DNA from 3 places in the Streptomyces sp. NPDC006372 genome. Region 1 is predicted to be linked to each of the others. Evidence: riboswitches for the same ligand, from Rfam matches in the RefSeq annotation. Region 1 holds a riboswitch; each other region holds the start of a gene.

Region 1 (4,670 bases):
GGAGGACGCGCGCGCGTTCTTCCGCACCTACTACGCGCCGAACAACGCCGTGCTCTCCGTGGTCGGCGACATCGACCCGGAGCAGACCCTGGCCTGGATCGAGAAGTACTTCGGTTCCATCCCGGGCCACGACGGCAAGCACCCGCCCCGGGACGGCTCGCTGCCGGAGACCATCGGCGAGCAGCTGCGCGAGGTCGTCGAGGAGGAGGTCCCGGCGCGCGCCCTGATGGCCGCCTACCGGCTGCCGCACGACGGCACGCGCGCGTGCGACGCGGCCGACCTGGCCCTCACGGTCCTCGGCGGCGGCGAGTCCTCCCGCCTGTACAACCGTCTCGTGCGGCGGGACCGTACGGCGGTGGCGGCCGGCTTCGGCCTGCTGCGGCTCGCCGGGGCGCCCTCCCTCGGGTGGCTGGACGTGAAGACGTCCGGTGACGTCGAGGTGCCGGTGATCGAGACCGCCATCGACGAGGAGCTCGCCCGGTTCGCCGAGGAGGGCCCGACGGCCGAGGAGATGGAGCGGGCCCAGGCCCAGTTGGAGCGCGAGTGGCTGGACCGGCTCGGCACCGTCGCCGGCCGCGCCGACGAACTGTGCCGGTACGCCGTGCTGTTCGGCGACCCGCAGCTCGCCCTGACCGCCGTGCAGCGCGTGCTGGAGGTGACGGCCGAGGAGGTCCAGGAGGTGGCCAAGGCCCGCCTGCGGCCCGACAACCGCGCGGTGCTCGTCTACGAGCCCGTCGCCGACGAGGCCGGCGACGCGGAGGCCGCCGAGGACGCCGGCACCACCGAGGACACCGCAGCCGCGGCCACCAACGAGAACGAGGAGGCGGCCAAGTGACCGAGCTCGCCACGATGGACTTCCACCCCCAGCCGCGGGAGGGCGAGGCCCGGCCGTGGGCCTTCCCCGCCCCCGAGCGCGGCACGCTCGCCAACGGCCTGACGGTGCTGCGCTGCCACCGCCCCGGCCAGCAGGTCGTCGCCGTGGAGGTGCTGCTGGACGCGCCCCTGGACGCGGAACCGGCCGGCCTCGACGGTGTGGCCACGATCATGGCGCGGGCCTTCTCCGAGGGCACCGACAAGCACTCCGCCGAGGAGTTCGCCGCCGAGCTGGAGCGCGCCGGTGCCACCCTCGACGCGCACGCCGACCACCCCGGTGTCCGGCTCAGCCTGGAGGTGCCGGCCTCCCGGCTCGCCAAGGGACTCGCCCTGGTCGCCGACGCCCTCAGGGCGCCCGCGTTCGCGGACAGCGAGGTCGAGCGGCTGGTCCGCAACCGCCTCGACGAGATCCCGCACGAGCTGGCCAACCCCTCCCGCCGCGCCGCCAAGGAGCTCTCCAAGGAGCTGTTCCCGGCCGGTTCGCGCATGTCGCGGCCCCGGCAGGGCACCGAGGAGACGGTCGCCGCGATCGACTCCGCGGCGGTCCGCGCCTTCTACGAGAAGCACGTCCGCCCCGCCACGGCCACCGCCGTGGTCGTCGGTGACCTCACCGGCATCGACCTCGACGCCCTGCTCGGCGACACGCTGGGCTCCTGGACCGGCTCCTCGGCGGAGCCGCGCCCGGTGCCGCCGGTGACCGCCGACGACACGGGCCGGGTCGTCATCGTGGACCGTCCGGGCGCCGTCCAGACCCAGCTGCTGATCGGCCGGATCGGCTCGGACCGGCACGACCGCGTGTGGCCCGCCCAGGTGCTCGGCACGTACTGCCTCGGCGGCACCCTCACCTCCCGTCTGGACCGTGTCCTGCGCGAGGAGAAGGGCTACACCTACGGCGTGCGGGCGTTCGCCCAGGTCCTCAGGTCCGCCCCGGACGGGACGGGTGCGGCGATGCTCGCCATCAGCGGCTCCGTGGACACGCCCAACACCGGGCCCGCCCTGGAGGACCTCTGGACGGTGCTGCGCACCCTCGCCGCCGAGGGGCTGACCGACGCCGAGCGGGACGTCGCCGTGCAGAACCTGGTCGGCGTGGCGCCGCTGAAGTACGAGACGGCGGCGGCCGTCGCGAGCACGCTGGCGGACCAGGTCGAGCAGCACCTGCCCGACGACTACCAGGCCGCGCTGTACCGGCAGCTCGCCGCGACCGGCACCGTGGAGGCCACCGCGGCGGCCGTCAGCGCATTCCCGGTGGACCGTCTGGTGACCGTCCTCGTGGGTGACGCGGCGCAGATCAAGGGCCCTGTGGAGGCCCTCGGCATCGGCGAAGTGACCGTCGTGGCCGCCGAGTAACGGCACCGCGCGCAGGGGCCCTGGTTGTCTTCAAAGGCACCAGGGCCCCTTTATGCCCGAATTGGTACGGGAGTTGCCCGTCTGCCCTGTGGGATGCGCTACAAAATCTTAGATCCGTTTGGGAATTGAAAGTGGTGCCGCTTAGCGTCGTCCGGGCTGTTCGTCAGGCAGTGCGCCGCACCCGCGGCACCGGACAGTCATCGCCGAGTCCCCGTACGGCGCGAGCCAGGGGAGCCGGGGACCCACCGCAGTCCCTGGGGTGAATCGGACGCCCGCGCGCACCGCGAGGGGGTCCGTAGGAGACCTTCCTGCTCCGAACCCGTCAGCTAACCCGGTAGGCGAGAGGGAAGGAAAGGATCAGCCACTTCATGGCGTTCACGCGCGCCACCGGGAAGCACCGGCGTCCCAGCAGGATCCAGCGCGGCACGGCCCGCGCGGCGGGAGTCGCGGCCCTCGCCACCACCGGCGTCATCGGCACCGTGGCCGCTCCGGCCTTCGCCGCCGAGCCCGCCGCCGAGCAGACCGGCCTCACCCCGGTCGTCACCCTCGGCGACACCGTGGCCCAGCAGATCGACGCCCAGGCCGCCGCCCAGAAGCAGGCCGCCGAAGAGGCCGCCGCCAAGAAGAAGGCCGAGGAGGCCGCGCGCGAGCGGGCCGCCGAAGCCGCCAAGAAGGCCAAGGAGGCGGCCGAGAAGGCCCGCGAGGCCAAGGAGCGCGCCGCCCGTGAGGCCGAGCGCAAGCGCCTCAACTCCTTCGTGCCCCCGATCTCCGGCTCGTACGTCTCCACCGGCTACAAGGCCAGCAGCGGCCTGTGGTCCTCCGGCAGCCACACCGGCATCGACTTCCACGCCGCCACCGGCACCTCCGTCCACGCCGTCGGCATGGGTGAGGTCGTCGAGGCCGGCTGGGGCGGCTCCTACGGCAACAACATCGTGATCAAGATGAACGACGGCACGTACACCCAGTACGGCCATCTGTCGTCCATCGGTGTCTCGGTCGGCCAGAAGGTCACCCCCGGCCAGCAGATCGGCCTGTCCGGCGCGACCGGCAACGTCACCGGCCCGCACCTGCACTTCGAGGCCCGGACGAGCCCCGAGTACGGCTCCGACATCGACCCCCTCGCCTACCTCCGCTCGCACGGCGTGAACGTCTAGGCGGCACACCGCTCCGCTTCCCGAAGCCCCGGCTCGCCGAGCCGGGGCTTTCGGCGTTTGTGACGTCCGCCTGTCCAAAAAATATCCATGGATTCCGGATAGCCGTCGGAAATTCCCGCTGATTGCAATAGAGTCACGGAACACACGTCACTCGTCGACGTTTCACGGGGATTAAGCGGAGGTCGGTCATGCGTATTCCCGCGCAGTCTGTGTGCACGGCCATCCGGGACGACATCGTCGCGGGTGTCCACGAGCGCGGCAGCCGGCTGACCGAGGAACTCCTCGCGCGCCGCTACGGCGTCTCGCGCGTGCCCGTCCGGGAGGCCCTGCGCACTTTGGAGGCCGAGGGCTTCGTGGTGACCCGACGGCACGCGGGGGCCTGTGTCGCCGAACCCAGCGAGCAGGAGGCCGCCGACCTGCTGGAGATGCGTACGCTGCTGGAGCCGCTCGGCGCCGCCCGTGCCGCCCAGCGCCGCACCGAGGCGCATCTGAAAGTCCTGCGCGGGCTGGTCCGGCTGGGCCAGGAGCGCGCCCGCCGGGGCAACAGCGACGACCTGCGCTCGCTGGGCGGCTGGTTCCACGAGACGCTCGCGCAGGCTTCCGGCAGCCCCGCCCTGACCTCGACGCTCACCCAGCTCCGCCACAAGATCGCCTGGATGTACGCGGTGGAGGCACCGGCCGGCCCCGTGGAGTCCTGGACCGAGCACGGCGCGATCGTCGACGCGGTGGCGCGCGGGGACAGCGAGCGCGCGCGGGCGGTCACGGCGCTGCACACCGAGCGTGCGACGGCCGCGCACCGCCTGCGATTCGGCTCCGCCGGGGAGCGTGCCGAGCGTGTGAGGAACTCGCAACATCCCGTAAACACGGCGAGCCCGCGGCATTAACACGGAAGCCGTATACAAAGAACGGGCATTTCTCGGGGGATTATTTGTGCTGCCCCAGGCAGGGAATTCGATAAAGGCGAAGGGCCCGCCCGATGAAATCGGACGGACCCTTCGGGGTGCGCCGGATCAGGCGCGAAAAATACTCAGACGGTCTCGGGCAGTTCCTCGAGACCCTCGGAGACCAGCTTCGCGAGCCGGTCCAGGGCGGCGTCGGCGCCCTCGGCGTCGGAGGCGAGGACGATCTCCTCGCCGCCCTGGGCACCGAGGCCGAGGACGGCCAGCATGGAGGCCGCGTTGACGGGGTTCCCGTCTGCCTTGGCGATCGTCACCGGGACGCCTGCGGCCGTGGCGGCTCGGACGAAGATGGAAGCGGGGCGGGCGTGGAGGCCCTCGGCCCAGCCGACGTTGACGC
Region 2 (4,670 bases), on a different contig from region 1:
CGGGCCGGGGCGCCGGTCTTGATCTGGCCGCAGTTGGTGGCGACGGCCAGGTCGGCGATGGTGACGTCCTCGGTCTCGCCGGAGCGGTGGGACATCATGCACTTGAAGCCGTTGCGCTGGGCCAGCTCGACGGCGTCCAGGGTCTCGGTGAGCGAACCGATCTGGTTGACCTTGACCAGGAGCGCGTTGGCCGCGCCCTCCTCGATGCCGCGGGCGAGGCGCTCGGGGTTGGTGACGAACAGGTCGTCGCCGACGAGCTGGACCTTGTCACCGAGCTTGTCGGTGATGGTCTTCCAGCCCTCCCAGTCGTCCTCGAACAGCGGGTCCTCGATGGAGACCAGCGGGTACGCGTCGACGAGCTCCGCGTAGTACTCGGTCATCTCGGCCGCCGAGCGGTCCTTGCCTTCGAAGGTGTAGACGCCGTCCTTGTAGAACTCGGACGCGGCGACGTCGAGGGCGAGGGCGATCTGCTCGCCGGGGGTGTAGCCGGCTTCCTTGATCGCCTCGAGGATGAGGTCGAGGGCCTCGCGGTTGGAGCCGAGGTTCGGGGCGAAGCCGCCCTCGTCGCCGAGGCCGGTGGCCAGGCCCTTGCTCTTCAGGACCTTCTTCAGCGTGTGGTAGACCTCGGCGCCCCAGCGCAGGGCCTCGGAGAAGGACTCCGCGCCGATCGGGGCGATCATGAACTCCTGGATGTCCACGTTGGAGTCGGCGTGCGAGCCGCCGTTCAGGATGTTCATCATCGGCACCGGCAGCAGGTGCGCGTTCGGGCCGCCCAGGTAGCGGAACAGCGGCAGGTCGCTGGCCTCGGAGGCGGCGTGGGCGACGGCGAGGGAGACGCCGAGGATGGCGTTGGCGCCGAGGGAGCCCTTGTTGTCGGTGGCGTCCAGGTCGAACATCGCCTGGTCGATCAGGCGCTGCTCGGTGGCGTCGTAACCGACGAGCTCCGGGCCGATCTGCTCGATGACCGCGAGAACGGCCTTCTCCACACCCTTGCCGAGGTAGCGGTTCGAGTCGCCGTCGCGGAGCTCGATGGCCTCGAAGGCGCCCGTGGAGGCGCCGGACGGGACGGCGGCACGACCGGTGCTGCCGTCGTCGAGGCCGACCTCGACCTCGACCGTGGGGTTGCCTCGGGAGTCCAGGATTTCCCGGGCTACGACGACGTCGATGGACGGCACGAGCATCTCCTTCTTGATGTGACGCGGGTACGCGGGCCGCTCGGGCCCTGCGAGGTGCGGGCCGGTGGCTCGCGACATGAGCCTAACCGGCTCGGGCCGATCGGCCACCGGGTCGCCCACCCCATGGACAGAACCGAGAGTAAATTGTTTCCGAACGGAACAAAGCCGGTGCGCAAAGACCGCCGGAAGAAACCCGGCAGAAGAAACCCCGCCCCGGTGCGTACGGGGGGAGACGCACCGGGGCGGGGAGCCCGTGGGGACGGGGGCCGCCCGGGACGGGCGGGGGCCGCTGCTTACTTCAGGTGCAGCTGCTGGCCCGGGTAGATGAGGTTGGCGTCCGTGACGATGTCCTCGTTCAGCTGGAAGAGCTTCTCCCAGCCGCCCTCGACCTTCTTCTCCGTGGCGATGGAGCTGAGGGTGTCGCCCTTGACGACCTTGTACTCGCCGTCGCCCTTCTTGACCTTCTTGCCGGTCGGGGTGGTGACGGTCTTCTTGGCGGCCGGACGCTCGTCGGAGCGGGAGGCCGGCTGCTGCTGGGTCTCGCGGGACTCGGTGCTCTGCTGCTGGCTCTGCTGCGAGGAGCTGCCGGAGTCGGCGGAGTCACCGGAGGAGCCGCTGCCGGTGGAGGCGCCCGACAGGCCCTTGCCGCACACCGGCCAGGCGCCCTTGCCCTGGCTCGCCAGGACCTTCTCGGCGACCTGGATCTGCTGGTCCTTGCTGGCCTTGTCGGCGGTCGAGGCGTACTGGGTGCCGCCGTACGCGGACCAGGTGGAGGCCGAGAACTGCAGACCGCCGTAGTAGCCGTTGCCGGTGTTGATGGACCAGTTGCCGCCGGACTCGCACTGGGCGACGGTGTCCCACTCGGAGGTGGTGGCGGCGGAGGCGGTGCCGGTCGCCATCAGCGGGGCGGCGACGGCGGCGCCGGTGACACCGGCGACGGCGATGGCACGGCTGGCCTTGGACGGACGGCGGTGCTTGCCATTGCTGGAAAACAGCATGGAGAGATCCCCTCACCGACGCCTGCGAGGTGAGCTGTCGGGTTCGGGCCGGTTGAGTTGCCCGGCCGCGTCCCTCCCGGGACACGGCTTCACCCCTAGCCCTTCCGGCACAAGTGGCCGGTCGGGCACCTACCTTGGGTCCCCCGCTCCTGCCTACGGCGCTTGACGCGACGACTGTTCCCGTACGGCCGCTGGCAGGATTCGGCGTTGCGGCAGCCGGGGCTCGTGGTGACGAGCGATCACGACGGTAGACACGCGATCCGCCGAATTTCAAAGACGATCAAGGCTTCTGAGATCTATCTCTCACGGGCCTCAAACGGGACATTCACCGCGAAACAGGACGTGAACTCGCGCGGTTTCGGGGCGACTTCCGCCCCGGTTTCCGCAGTGTCCGAACGGCTACTTCTCGTCCGCTTCGCCCTCCACCGCGAGCTTCTCACCGGGACGGATGAGGTTCGGGTCGGCACCGACGGCCTTCTTGTTGCCGTCGTAGAGCTCGTGCCATCCGCCGCTGAGGTCAAGGGAGTCGGCGATGGACCAGAGGCTGTCGCCGACACCCACGATGTAGGAGCCTTCGGAGGCGTCACGGGAGTCCCCGTCGCCGCGCGAGGCGTGACGGCCCGTGGACTCGTCCGTACGGCTGTCCCCGGACGCGCCGGTCTCGTCGGCACTGGGGCCGCGGTGCCGGCCGGAGCCGGTGTCGGTCAGCGCCGAGGACTCGTCGTCCCGCTGCGCGTCGTCGGACTTGTCGCTCTCGGAGGTGGCCGAGGGGGAGGCGTCGGGCTGCCGATCCTTCGACGAGTCTCTGTCGTCGGACGTGGAGTCTTCACCCTTCGAGGCCGACGGCGTGTCAGGCGACGACGACGGAGAAGAGGAGGGGCTTTCGGAAGGAGACGAGCCGAGCGAATCGAGCAAACCGGGCGAGTCCGTGGAACCGGACGCGTCGGAGGAGCCCGAGGAGTCCGACCCCTTGCCCTGCTCCAGACCCGAGAGCAGTCCGCAGGTGCGCCAGGCGCCGACACCCTGGTCGGCGAGGATCTTCTCGGCCACGGCTATCTGCTGGGAGCGGCTGGCCAGATCGGCGCTCGCGGCGTAGTCGAGTCCGCCGTACTTCTCCCAGTCGTCCTGGGAGAGCGCGAGGCCGCCGTAGTAGCCGTTGCCGCTGTTCTGGCTCCAGGCGCCGCCGGTCTCACAGTCCGCGACCCGGTCCCAGGTCGTGCCGTCGGCCGCACTGGCACCGGAGGCCCCGAGGAGCGGGATCGCGATGGCGGAGCCGGTCACTCCGGCCGCGACGAGGAGAGCCGGAGCCTGGCGGGGGCGACGGTGCCGACCGTTCCCGGAGAGCATACGGAGACCTTTCGCGAGACAGCAGTGACCGGCACGAGGCAACCCCCGAGCCGTATTGATGGGTGAACGTATCGGCAGACGATCACTTGTCACAAGTTCATGCCGCGCAGATCACGTGAAGATCACAGCTCTGATGTTTCGTCACTCTTGGCCGGTGCGAACTCCACCGGCAGCGTGCGCAGCCCGCGCATGATGAGTCCGCCACGCCATCTCAGCTCGGCCGGGTCCGCCGCGAGCCGCAGGTCGGGCAGGCGGGTGAGGAGGGTGGCGAGCGCCGTCTGGCCCTCCAGGCGGGCGAGCGGGGCGCCCAGGCAGTAGTGGATGCCGTGACCGTAACCGAGGTGCTGGTTGTCGCGGCGGGAGAGGTCGAGCACATCCGGGTCCGCGAACCGCTCCGGGTCCCGGTCGGCGGCGGCCAGGACCACGAGGACCGGGTCGCCGGGTGCGATCCGCTGCCCGCCGATGGTGAGCGGCTCGGTGGCGAAACGCCAGGTGGCGAGCTCGACGGGACCGTCGTAGCGCAGGAGTTCCTCGACGCCGGTCTCGAGGAGCGCGGTGTCGTGGGCGGCCAGGGACCGCTGGAGCCGCTCGCGCTGCCCGGGGTGGGTGAGCAGGGCGTAGGTGCCGTTGCCGATGAGGTTCACGGTTGTCTCGAAACCGGCGAACAGCAGGATGAAGGCCATGGCCGCGGCCTCGTTCTCGGTGAGGTGCTCACCGTGGTCGGAGGCGCGGATGAGCCCGGAGATGAGGTCCTCGCCCGGGGCGGGTTCGGCGGGCAGCGCCTCCCGCTTGCGGTGGATCAGATCGGCGAGGTAGCCGCGCATCTTCTTCACGGACCGCGCCACCCCGCCCCGGGGCCCGCCCTGGTGACGGATCATCATGCCCGCCCAGTCCCGGAAGTCGTCCTGGTCCTCGCGCGGGACGCCGAGCAGGTCGCAGATGGCGTAGATGGGGAGCGGGAAGGCGAACTCGTGGATGAGGTCGGCGGACCCCTTCTCCGCGAACCCGTCGATGAGACGGTCGGTGAGCTCCTGCACCCGTGGCGCGAACTCGGCGACACGGCGGGGTGTGAACGCCTTGGACACCAGCCGCCGCAGCCGGGTGTGGTCCGGCGGGTCGATGTTCAGCAGATGCGTCATCAGCTCGGCCT
Region 3 (4,670 bases), on a different contig from region 1:
GCCCGCCGAGGTCCGGCAGTCCGAGATCCGTGCTGATCTTCACCGTGCCGGACAGCTGCTGCACGTCCGACTTGGCGATCTTCTCGATGAGCTGCTGTGCCGTGATCTTCGGGAGGTCGGGGTCGCCCGAGTCGGCGAGTGCGGGGACCAGGCCGATCGTCGCGGCCGCCACCCCCATCACCGTGACCGGGACGACGTACCGCGCGGCTTTGCTCCGCCGGGAGCGCTGCTCGTCGACCTCCCCGGCGGTCGTGTTCTCGTCGGATGCGTACGGTGCCATGTGTGCCCTACCTCCGTGGTCGGCGGCGGCTGTCCGTGTCGTCCACGCACTCGTCCCTGAGCCGCCATTCTCACCCGAACAGGTGAGGAGTGGTGTTCTTCGGTGGTCTCCATCTGACCAAATCGGCCGGGGAGATACGTCAGACCGCGGGCTCAACTCCACGTACTGCTGGGGTATGACACGGAGGGGCGGTGTCTCCCCCGACCCGTAGGGGGCGGGGGATGAACCGGACCGGTGCCGCGCTAGCCGGCGCGGTGCACCACGGCGTCGCTCAGCTCCACGAGAGCCGCCTTCGCGGCGCACTCCGGCAGGGGTGCCAGGGCCGAGCGGGCGTCCTGGGCGTAGCGGACGGTGTCCCGGCGGGCCTGTTCCAGCGCCGGGTGGGCGCGCAGCAGGCGCAGGGCCTCGGCGTGCCGGGCGTCGTCGGTGAGGTCGGAGTCCAGCAGCTCGCACAGGGCGATGTCGTCCGCGAGCCCGAGCCGGGCCGCGCGCTCGCGCAGCCGCAGCACCGGCAGCGTGGGGATGCCCTCGCGCAGGTCGGTGCCCGGGGTCTTGCCGGACTCGTGGGAGTCGGAGGCGATGTCCAGGACGTCGTCAGCGAGCTGGAAGGCGACGCCGAGCCGCTCGCCGTACTGGGTCAGCACGTCCACGACCGTCTCGTCGGCGCCGGACATCATCGCGCCGAACCGGCACGACACCGCCACCAGCGAGCCGGTCTTGCCGCCCAGCACGTCCAGGTAGTGCTCGACGGGGTCCCGGCCGTCCTGCGGTCCGGCCGTCTCCAGGATCTGCCCGGTCACCAGCCGTTCGAACGCCTCGGCCTGCACACGGACCGCCTCGGGGCCGAGGTCGGCCAGGATGTGCGAGGCGCGGGCGAAGAGGAAGTCGCCGGTGAGGACCGCGACGGAGTTGCCCCAGCGGGTGTTCGCGCTCGCCACCCCGCGGCGCACGGCGGCCTCGTCCATCACGTCGTCGTGGTACAGCGTGGCCAGGTGGGTCAGCTCCACGACGACGGCGGACGGCACGATCCCGGGCGCGTACCGGTCACCGAACTGGGCGGAGAGCATCACGAGCAGCGGACGGAACCGCTTGCCGCCGGCCCGCACCAGGTGCTGGGCGGCCTCCGTGATGAAGGGCACCTCACTCTTGGTGGCCTCGAACAAGCCTTCCTCGACAGCCGCCAACCCGGCCTGGACATCGGCTTCCAGAGCCTGGTCCCGCACGCTCAGCCCGAACGGCCCGACGTCGGTCACGAGGGGTCTCCTGTCTGCTGTGTCTGCCGGTGATTACGCGGATTGTCGATAGGTCGCTGCCCTCACTCGAGTCAGCGTATCCGGTCACGTTTCGATCACCGCCAGCGCCCATGGTTACAGGCCGGGTGGTATCCGATCACGACCTCCATGTTTTCGATCAGTCCATAAGAACAGACATTTATCCACTTACCAGGAGGTAGCGAGATATAAACGATTTGCCGCGTTGCGTAAGTTAATTCCCTTTGCTGATATGTACCGCACAGGCTCGTGATCAGTGAGTTCGGTCACGTCGCCCCTTTTGCCCCCTCGCTCCGGCACCGGCCCGTACCCCCTTCCACCGAAAGCCAGTTGAGCCTTGGCTCCCGCAAAGGATCAAGCGGGCCAAACCACTCAGACCAAGGTCAACCGGCTCGGAATGTGACTCCGGTGCTTGTTCCCGACATGTGCTCTCGCATACGTTCCCGGCTTGTCCGGCGGACCGCCGAATCCTGCCGCCGCCCGGACACCCCACACACACCGACTCACTCACGCAGGGCAGGAGCGGGGGACCCAGGTAAGTCGCCGGTCCGCACAGCGGACCGGCTCGGGGTGAAGCCGCGTACGGCAGCACAGCGCCGTACGCGGCCGGACACCTCCCGGCCCGAACCCGACAGCTCACCTCGCAGGCGCCGGAGAGGAACATCGCCATGGCCGGACGAGGCATGCACCGTCGCAGCAGAACCAGCCCGCTCACCCGAGGCGTCGTAGCCGTCGGAACCGGCGGAGCGGCACTCACCCTTCCGCTCCTCGGCGCGACGCACGCGAGCGCCGCCGAGCCCCAGAGCGCTCCCGTCGTCGCACAGTCCGTGCACCAGGCGGCCCAGCCCGCCAAGTCCCTCGCGTACACCGTGGTCAAGGGCGACACGCTCTACCGCATCGCGGACAAGTACGACGTGTCGGGCGGCTGGAAGCAGCTCTACAAGGACAACCGCGCCGCCGTCGGCGACAACCCGAAGCTGATCCACCCGGGTCTGAAGCTGAAGGTGAAGACCGCCAAGGCGGACGCCGCCCCGAAGCAGGCGACCAAGTCGTCCGCCCCCGCCAAGCCGGCCGCGAAGCCCGCCACGGGCGTCGCCCAGGCCGCCCCCGCCGCCGCGAAGACCTACGCGAACAACCTCGACGGGTGGATCCGCGAGTCGCTGGACATCATGGCGCAGAAGGGGATCCCGGGGTCGTACGACGGCATCTACCGCAACATCATGCGTGAGTCGTCCGGCAACCCCCAGGCGATCAACAACTGGGACTCGAACGCCGCCGCGGGCACCCCGTCCAAGGGCCTGCTCCAGGTGATCGACCCGACGTTCGCCGCCTACCACGTGCCCGGTACCTCCTTCGACCCGTACGACCCGGTCGCCAACATCACGGCGGCCTGCAACTACGCGGCGGCCCGCTACGGCTCGATCGACAACGTCAACGGCCCGTACTGATCCACCCCGCCCAGCAGTCGCTCGAGGACGACGGCGATGCCGTCGTCCTCGTTCGACAGCGTGACCTCGTCGGCCACGGCCTTGAGTTCGGGATGGGCGTTGGCCATGGCGACGCCGTGGGCGGCCCAGTCGAACATCGGGATGTCATTGGGCATGTCACCGAAGGCGATGGTGTCCGCCGGCCGCAGCCCCAGGTGCTCGGCGGCCAGCGCCAGGCCCGTCGCCTTGGTGATGCCGCACGGCTGGAGTTCGACCGTGCCGGGCCCCGACATTGTCACCGTCGCCAGTGAGCCGACCACCGAGCGGGCCGTCGCCGCCAGCTCGTCGTCCGTCAGACCGGGGTGCCGCAACAGCACCTTGCTGATGGGCTCGCACCACAGGTCGTCCCGTCGCTCGACCCGTACGGCGGGCAGGGTCGGGTGCGGCATGAGATAGCCCGGCTCGATGAGCGTGAGCCCGTCGACCCCGTCCTGGTCGACCGCGGCGTACACCTCCCCCACCTCGGCCTCGATCTTGCCGAGGGCGGTCTCCGCCAGTTCACGGTCCAGCGTGATGGACCACAGCAGCCGGTCCGCGCCGGCGTCGTACACCTGCGCGCCCTGGCCGCACACCGCGAGCCCCGTACAGCCGAGGTCGTCGAGGAGCGGCCGCACTCTCGGGGCCGGCCGGCCCGTCACCACGAGGTGCTGGGCGCCGGCGTCCGCCACCCGCGCGAGTACGGCGAGAGACCGGTCGGAGAAGGTGTCGTCGCCGCGCAGCAGCGTCCCGTCCAGGTCGGTGGCGATGAGTGAATATGCGAGGGGTGCGGCCATGATCAGAGAATACGGACAGCGCGCCCGTTCGTTTCATCGCACGGTGGACACCGATTGCCCGATTGAGGGCCCCTCTGCACCAGTTGGCAACAACATGGTCCGCTACCTACCCGTGAGGCCGTCCCGAGCGGTACCTTCCAAGTGTCCAGGGGGGACTTGATCGGGGGGTCGGGTTGAGCAGTGGGCGCATTCGTGTGGCCGGGGCCGGGGAGCTTCGCGAGGCGGAGAGGGAGCGCTGGCGAGCGCTGCGCGCCGCGGCGGAAGCACCGCGCAACCCGTTCATGGAACCGGAGTTCACCGAAGCCGTGGGCCGGGTGCGGCCGCAGGCACGGATCGCGGTGGTGTACGACGGGCCGGAGCCGGCCGGCTTCCTGCCCTACGAGCGCGGCCGGTGGGGTCAGGGCCGGGCGATCGGACTCGGCGTCTCGGACGCGCAGGGCGCGATCCTGCGGCCGGGCCTGGACCTGGAGACGGGCGAACTGCTGCGGGCCTGCTCGGTGTCCAGCTTCGCCTTCGACAACCTGGAGGCCGAGCAGCGGCTCTTCGTCCGGTACGCGGCGGAGGAGTACGCCACCTTCGTCATCGACGTGGAGAAGGGCTACGAGACGTACGAATCGGTGCTGCGCGCCCAGTCGCCGAAGTTCCTGAAGACCACCCTGGCCAAGGAGCGCAGGCTGGGACGGCAGGTCGGCGAGCCGCGCTTCGTGTTCGACGAGCGCGACCCGGCCGCGCTGCGCACCCTCATGGAGTGGAAGTCGGCGCAGTACCGCAGGACGGGCCGGCGGGACCGGTTCGCCCAGGAGTGGATCACCCGCCTCGTGGGGCGGCTGGCCCGGACCCGGGCGCCGGAGTGCAGCGG

What was found. Region 1 has a riboswitch for cyclic di-AMP ahead of ABZ016_RS36415 (M23 family metallopeptidase). Riboswitches for the same ligand answer to the same signal wherever they lie in the genome.
Region 2: another riboswitch for cyclic di-AMP. It lies ahead of ABZ016_RS11850 (transglycosylase family protein); the one in region 1 lies ahead of ABZ016_RS36415 (M23 family metallopeptidase).
Region 3: another riboswitch for cyclic di-AMP. It lies ahead of ABZ016_RS06120 (LysM peptidoglycan-binding domain-containing protein); the one in region 1 lies ahead of ABZ016_RS36415 (M23 family metallopeptidase).

Annotation. Positions count from the first base shown of each region.
Region 1 is NZ_JBEXQJ010000038.1:65,124-69,793, forward strand. It holds gene ABZ016_RS36405 (pitrilysin family protein) at 1-835, shown strand, start outside; gene ABZ016_RS36410 (pitrilysin family protein) at 832-2,220, shown strand; cyclic di-AMP (ydaO/yuaA leader) riboswitch at 2,412-2,576, shown strand; gene ABZ016_RS36415 (M23 family metallopeptidase) at 2,589-3,374, shown strand; gene ABZ016_RS36420 (GntR family transcriptional regulator) at 3,563-4,258, shown strand; gene ABZ016_RS36425 (HPr family phosphocarrier protein) at 4,402-4,670, opposite strand, start outside.
Region 2 is NZ_JBEXQJ010000005.1:88,099-92,768, forward strand. It holds gene eno (phosphopyruvate hydratase) at 1-1,175, opposite strand, end outside; gene ABZ016_RS11850 (transglycosylase family protein) at 1,469-2,173, opposite strand; cyclic di-AMP (ydaO/yuaA leader) riboswitch at 2,178-2,344, opposite strand; gene ABZ016_RS11855 (transglycosylase family protein) at 2,573-3,520, opposite strand; gene ABZ016_RS11860 (cytochrome P450) at 3,643-4,670, opposite strand, start outside.
Region 3 is NZ_JBEXQJ010000002.1:357,949-362,618, forward strand. It holds gene ABZ016_RS06110 (DUF2092 domain-containing protein) at 1-280, opposite strand, end outside; gene ABZ016_RS06115 (polyprenyl synthetase family protein) at 523-1,533, opposite strand; cyclic di-AMP (ydaO/yuaA leader) riboswitch at 2,038-2,216, shown strand; gene ABZ016_RS06120 (LysM peptidoglycan-binding domain-containing protein) at 2,220-2,999, shown strand; gene ABZ016_RS06125 (HAD family hydrolase) at 2,963-3,811, opposite strand; gene ABZ016_RS06130 (GNAT family N-acetyltransferase) at 3,985-4,670, shown strand, end outside.